Regions from separate parts of the Pseudonocardia sp. CA-142604 genome, predicted to be linked through region 1. Evidence: riboswitches for the same ligand, from Rfam matches in the RefSeq annotation. Region 1 holds a riboswitch; the other holds the start of a gene.
What was found. Region 1 has a riboswitch for fluoride ahead of ACQPZQ_RS41210 (DUF3040 domain-containing protein). Riboswitches for the same ligand answer to the same signal wherever they lie in the genome.

Region 1 (3,198 bases):
CGGTTACAGCGCAGCCGTCGCGATCAACGCCGACCTCGTCGCCGACGACGTCCGCCTCGCCATGACGGGCCACGCCCGCCGCGAGGGGGTCGACGACCGCGGTGTCGGAGCAACGACGGCGGAGCCGTTCTCCGCGCTCGTGGAGGCCGGGGTGAGTGAACGCGTTCTCGGGGTTCGCCGCCACGGACTCTGACGGCGAGGACCCCGGGGACGCTCAGCGCGCGGCGGCTGCGGTCTGGTCCGGCTGTGCGGCGCGGGCCGCCGGCGCCCCGTAGCGCAGGCCGTCCATGAGCAGGTCGAGGAGACGCCCGGCCTGTTCACGCCGAGCCGGATCGCCGGCCGACAGGGCGACGCCCCCGACGCCGATCAGCACGTCGTCCGGCTTCACGTCGGACCGGATCTCGCCGGTTGCGGCGGCGGCCGACAGCAACTGCTCGATCGCGGCGTTCAGCCGCTCGCGGCTGTGGGCATAGGGGTTGGCACCCGAGGCGATCACCGCGCGGAGCGCATCGGCCATGCCGATCTTCGCGGTCATGTAGTCGATGAAGCGGTCCATCCAGGCGCGGGTGGCCTCCACCGGCGGGAGCGATTCCAGCAGATCGGACGCCGCGTCGCAGACGGCAGCCAGCTCGTTGCGGTAGGCGGCCTCGATGAGCGCTTCGCGCGTGGGGAAATGGCGGTAGAGCGTGCCGATCCCCACTCCGGCGTCCTTGGCGATCGCGTCCAGCGACGCGTCGAGCCCCTTCTCGGAGAACGCGCGCACCGCGGACGCGAGCAGCAGATCGCGATTGCGTCGGGCGTCCGCGCGAAGGGGCCGTCCGGCGGGGTCGTCCACGTGCTCCTCCTCCTGCAGCCTGCCGAAGTGAGGCCGCACACACTCATTGCCAAGTGGAGGATCATCCGGCTGGGTCTGAAGACCGGAGCTTCCTCCATTTCAGGCTAGCGCGTCGACCGTCGCCGCGCTTCAGAACAGGACAATCATGACGGTTACGACTCGGATCGCCACCCCGTTCGGTCGCGAAACCACCGCACAGGACGTCCTCCACGGAGTCGACCTCACCGGCAAGCGGGCCGTGGTCACGGGCGGCGCCTCCGGGGTCGGCAGAGAGACCGCCCGTGCGCTGGCCGCGGCCGGGGCCGAGGTGACTCTCGCCGTGCGCAACATCGAAGCAGGCGAAAGCGTAGCTGCCGAGATCGTCGCCGGTACCGGCAACGCCGACGTCGCAGCGGCCCCTCTCGACCTCGCCTACGACCCGGCGCGAGCCGCCCAGAACCCTGACACCTTGGGTGTCTCGTCCTATGCACTCGACCTCGACCTCGCCGGCCGCCTCTGGGACGTCTCGCGGGAGGTGGTCGAAGGCTGAATTCCGGGCAGGGGCGGACGTCCTGCTCGTCGCCGCTCTCTACGCACTGTCGAGCGAACGGGTAGTCTGGGATCGCACACAGGTGATGGGGCTCGCCTACAACCGCCCGGCTGGGCTGATGGCTCCTACCGACAGGGCTGTTCTGTGGGTAGGAGGTGGTGATGTCAGCCCTATCCGTTTCTACTGCCGCTATGAGTTGCGGCTGTCGTCAACTCCATCCGTACCGGTGGAGTCATCATGAACGGCGACGTCGATGAACCGGCGGGAGCGGCGCGCACTGCGCGCGATCGCGCGGAGGCTCGCACAGGAGGACCCATCGCTGGCCCGACGACTGCACCACGGGGCACCTCCGGCGCCCGCCACGGTGCTCGACCGGATCGCCTGGACGTACTTCGCGGTGTCGATCACCCTCATGGCGTCCGGGTTCGTGCTCGACGACACCAGCCTGCTGAGGGGTGCGACGTTGCTGCTCGCCGTGTTCCCGCCGCTGATCCTCGTTCTGGCGGCGGCGTTCCGGGTCACCTCCCACGACCAGTACATGGCTCGCCGGCTACGGGATTGAGCGGGTGCGATGAGCGCCGACGTTCCCCACGACCCTGAGCCCGCGAGCGGCATCGACCCGGACGTCGATATCGGCATACCGGCGCAGCGACGCGAACTCGCGGGGCATCCGCTGGACGTGCTGGGAGCGATCGCCGTCGGCGGCGTGATCGGTGCCGAAGCGCGCTACGGAATCGGGCTGGCGTGGCCGCACGGGCCCAGCGGATGGCCGTGGGCGACGCTGCTGATCAACCTCTCCGGTTGCCTGCTGATCGGCGTGCTGATGGTGGTCATCACCGAGCTCGTCGAGCCGCATCGCCTCGCTCGCCCGTTCCTCGGGGTCGGGATCCTGGGCGGCTACACCACGTTCTCCACCTACACGGTCGACGCCATCTCACTCGCTGACGGCGCCCGGCCCGGTCTGGCGGTGGCCTACCTCGTCATCACTCCGGTCCTCGCGGTGCTCGCATGCGCACTCGGCGCGGGCGCGACCCGGCTGGCCGCCCGCCTTGCGGGCGTGCCGCGCCCCGGAAGCGGGGGGTGACGGCGATGGAGGTGTTGTGGGTGGCACTTGGTGCGGCGATCGGGGCGCCGCTGCGATACGTCGTCGACCGCACGGTGCAGACCCGCCACCGGACACGGTTCCCGTGGGGGACCTTCACCGTCAACATGATCGGTTCGTTCGTGCTGGGCGCGCTGGTCGGAGCCAGCGGCGCGCTCCCCCCGGCGCTGGAGACGGCCGCCACGGTCGGGTTCTGCGGTGCATTGACCACGTACAGCACCTTCAGCTACGAAGCGTTCGCCCTGCTGGAGGTCCGGGCCCGCGGGGTCGCCGTCGCCTACGTGGCAGGCAGCGTCGTCGCCGGGCTGGGCCTGGCCGTGCTGGCCTGGTGGGCCGCGCGCGCGCTGGTGTCGTGAGGGAGATCGGCATTCGCAATCTCCGTTGACGGGGATTCCCCTTCCGGGTCTTCTGATCGGCGGAGTGCCGTGAATTCGGGAACCGCCCGATACGATGCCGGTCCGCTTGGACTCGCGGGAGTCCTCCCATGCTCGACACGTCGTCACACGATCAGATCCTGAGCTGGCGAGAGCACGGCACGAATATGCGTGCGCGCTGGCTCACTGCCGACGGCCATCGACCGCCATGCCGCGTGATCGTCGTCGGCGACGATCTCAGCGCCGACAAGGCCTGCCGGATGGCGGCGGAGGGAACGGGCCTGCTGTGGCGAGGTGATTACCACAACGCCCGCCACTTGCTTGCCGCAATGCGACGACGTATCGATCGCTCCTCGCG
Region 2 (3,198 bases), 640 kb from region 1:
ATGAGCGCGGGGCCCCGGGGGGCTGGGCTGGACGCGCGGAGCGAGGTCGTGCGATGAGCGAGCGCGCGAGCGAACCATCGACACAACGCCCCAGCGAAGCGCCGACCGAGCACAGCGACGTCATGCCCATGAGCGAGCGCGCGAGCGAATCATCAACACAGCGCCCCAGCGAAGCGCCGACCGAGCGCAGCGAGGTCATGCGATGAGTTGGGTTGACGGGGTTGTTCTGGCGCTGGCACTGATCGCGGCCGTCTCCGGTTGGCGCCACGGCATGGCGGTGGCTCTGCTGTCGTTCGTCGGGGTGCTCACGGGGGCGGTGCTCGGGGTCCGGCTGGCGCCCTTGCTGGCCGCGGGCGTGGAGGCGCCCACCACGCGAGTCATCGTCAGTGTTGTCGTGGTCGTGCTGCTGGTGGCCCTCGGCGAGACCACCGGCGTCTTCTTCGGGCGCCGCATCCGCGACCGGATCACCGGCCATCGCTCGTTGCAGGTCGACTCCACGCTGGGCTCTGTGCTGCAGGCCGTCACCGTGGTGATCGCGGCCTGGCTGGTCGCGCTGCCACTGGCCTCGGCGAGCTTCCCCGGTCTCGCCTCGGGCGTCCGTGGGTCGGAGGTGCTCCGCGCCGTCGACTCGGTGATGCCGGCAGGGGCCAAGGCGCTGCCCGCGGAGCTGCGGCAACTACTCAACAACTCCGGCTTCCCCGACGTGCTCAGCCCGTTCGCGGAGACACCGATCACGGAGGTCGGCCCGCCCGATCCGGCGCTCGCCCAGAGCCCGGTGATCGAGAACCTGAGCAGCAGCGTCCTCAAGATTCGTGGCCGCGCCCCGTCGTGCGCCCGCCAGCTCGAGGGCACGGGGTTCGTGATCGGACCTCAGCTCGTGCTCACGAACGCCCACGTCGTCGCGGGCACGTCCGAGACCGGCGTCGAGGTGGTGAACAGGCGCGGCCGCACGGTCGAGCTGAGCGCCGAGGTGGTGTCCTACGACCCCCGCGTCGACCTCGCGGTGCTGCGGGTGCCGGACCTGGCCGCGAAGCCGCTGACGTTCGATCCGCAGCCGGCCAAGCCGGGCGACGACGCCGTGGTGCTCGGCTACCCGCTGGACGGGCCCTTCACCGCCACCCCGGCGAAGATCCGGTCGATGATCAACCTGAAGGGCCCCGACATCTACGACGACGGCGAGGTCACCCGCGAGGTGTACACGGTGCGAGCTGTGGTCCGCTCGGGCAACTCCGGCGGCCCGCTCGTGGCACCCGACGGCACCGTGATCGGTGTGGTCTTCGGTGCCGCGCTCGACGACCAGGAGACCGGGTTCGTCCTCACCGTCGACCAGGTGTCGCACGTCGTGCAGGCCGCATCCGGGCTGCGCAGCGAAGTGAACACGGGTAGCTGCGCGGCCTGAGCCGCTCAGCTGCTGCGGGAAGCGCGCACGAAGGCCCAGCGAGGTTTATGCTGTGGGTCACAGGCGATGGGGCTCGCCGTTGACCGCCCACCCCGGGCTGATAGCTCCTACCAACAGGGCTCGACTCTGGAGGTAGGGCATGACAGCAAAAGTTCCCCACTCTCCCGTCCCGCAGCACCGCGGCTTGCCGTCGTCCTTCGTCGCCGGATCGCAGCGTGGGTGCGGGTACCGCTGCCCGGATTACCGCCATCCCGCCGGAAGAGCCGCACAACAACAATCCGAGTTGCACACCCGACACAATCGGTGGAGCACGTCAACTGGAGCGCGGACATGAGCGCATTGCTTGAACAACCCGAGAGAGTGCCCGCCACACCCAGCAAGAACCCGGCCAACACCCTCATCGTCGGACACTGCCGCGACACCGCGAGCGACCACGCCCTCGCCGTCGCCGCAGAGCTCGGACGCCGACTCGGCGCTCAACTACACGTCGTCCACGCCGTGGTCCTCGACGACTACCCCATCGACCCCGACGCCGCCGACTGGGAGGAGCAAGGCGAACAAACCCTCGTCGAGGAGCGTCACCAGGTCGAAGCCGCCCTCACCCGAAGCGGCCTCGCATGGACCTACCAATCCTGCCGAGGCAACCCGGTCAGGGCGCTCGCCGCCGCAGCCGACGAACACGACGCACTCATGATCGTCGTCGGCACCCGCGGCGAAGGACTCCGAGCCACCCTCGCCCGGCTCGTCCAACCTTCGGTCTCACACGCCCTGATCGAGCGCCAAAACCGCCCGGTTCTCGTCGTCCCGCCTGGACAGTTCAACTGACACGGCCACATCAACAAGCCGGGCCCCGGGCGGCATCTCGTGAACCGCGCGCCCGCGCAGGGACCTACGCCTCGGCACTGATGGACGGGTTGCGACGGCGTCGCCGTCCAACGGGCCGCCAGTCCCGACCTCAGACGTCGCGCGTGATCGTCTGGTCGCGGCCGGGGCCCACTCCGATCGCGCTGACAGGCGCGCCGGTGAGCTCCTCGATGCGGTGCACGTAGTCGCGCGCCGCGCCCGGGAGGTCGTCGAATGTGCGGCAGCCGGAGAGGTCCTCGAACCAGCCCGGGAGCTCCTCGTAGACGGGCACGGCGTGGTGCACGTCGGTCTGCGTCATCGGCATCTCGTCGATCCGCTTCCCGTCGACCTCGTAGCCCACGCAGATCGGCACCTTCTCCAGCCCGGAGAGCACGTCGAGCTTGGTGAGGAAGAAGTCGGTGATCCCGTTGACCCGTGCCGCGTAGCGGCCGATCACGGCGTCGAACCAGCCGCAGCGGCGCGGCCGCCCGGTGGTGACACCCACCTCGCCGCCCGCCTTGCGCAACTGCTCACCCATCGCGTCCAGCAACTCGGTGGGGAACGGGCCGGAGCCGACACGCGTGGTGTAGGCCTTGAGGATCCCGATGACCCGGGTGATGCGGTTGGGGCCGATGCCCGAGCCCACTGCCGCACCACCGGCGGTGGGGTTGGAGCTGGTGACGAAGGGGTAGGTGCCGTGGTCGACGTCGAGCAGGGTGCCCTGCGAGCCCTCCAGCAGGATCGTCTCGTCGGCCTCGAGTGCCTGGTTGAGCAGCAGGCGGGTGTCGGCGATCCGGTCGGCGAACCGGCGGCCGTGGGCGAGCACCGTGTCCACCACCTCGTCGACGTCGAGCGCGCGGCGGTTGTAGACCTTCACCAGCACCTGGTTCTTGAACTCCAGGGCCGCCTCCACCTTCTGGTGCAGGATCTTCTCGTCGAGGACGTCGGCCACCCGC

Region 2: another riboswitch for fluoride. It lies ahead of ACQPZQ_RS44315 (universal stress protein); the one in region 1 lies ahead of ACQPZQ_RS41210 (DUF3040 domain-containing protein).

What each region holds. Positions count from the first base shown of each region.
Region 1 covers NZ_CP192045.1:9,054,077-9,057,274, forward strand. Annotated here, with positions in the region: gene ACQPZQ_RS41195 (NAD(P)/FAD-dependent oxidoreductase) at 1-193, shown strand, start outside; gene ACQPZQ_RS41200 (TetR/AcrR family transcriptional regulator) at 215-835, opposite strand; partial or broken gene ACQPZQ_RS41205 (SDR family NAD(P)-dependent oxidoreductase) at 981-1,244, shown strand; fluoride riboswitch at 1,437-1,499, shown strand; gene ACQPZQ_RS41210 (DUF3040 domain-containing protein) at 1,618-1,926, shown strand; gene ACQPZQ_RS41215 (fluoride efflux transporter FluC) at 1,936-2,448, shown strand; gene crcB (fluoride efflux transporter CrcB) at 2,454-2,822, shown strand; gene ACQPZQ_RS41225 (methyltransferase) at 2,951-3,198, shown strand, end outside.
Region 2 covers NZ_CP192045.1:9,696,298-9,699,495, forward strand. Annotated here, with positions in the region: gene ACQPZQ_RS44300 (NUDIX hydrolase) at 1-4, shown strand, start outside; gene ACQPZQ_RS44305 (hypothetical protein) at 54-206, shown strand; gene ACQPZQ_RS44310 (MarP family serine protease) at 203-1,399, shown strand; fluoride riboswitch at 1,453-1,516, shown strand; gene ACQPZQ_RS44315 (universal stress protein) at 1,730-2,224, shown strand; gene ACQPZQ_RS44320 (adenylosuccinate synthase) at 2,355-3,198, opposite strand, start outside.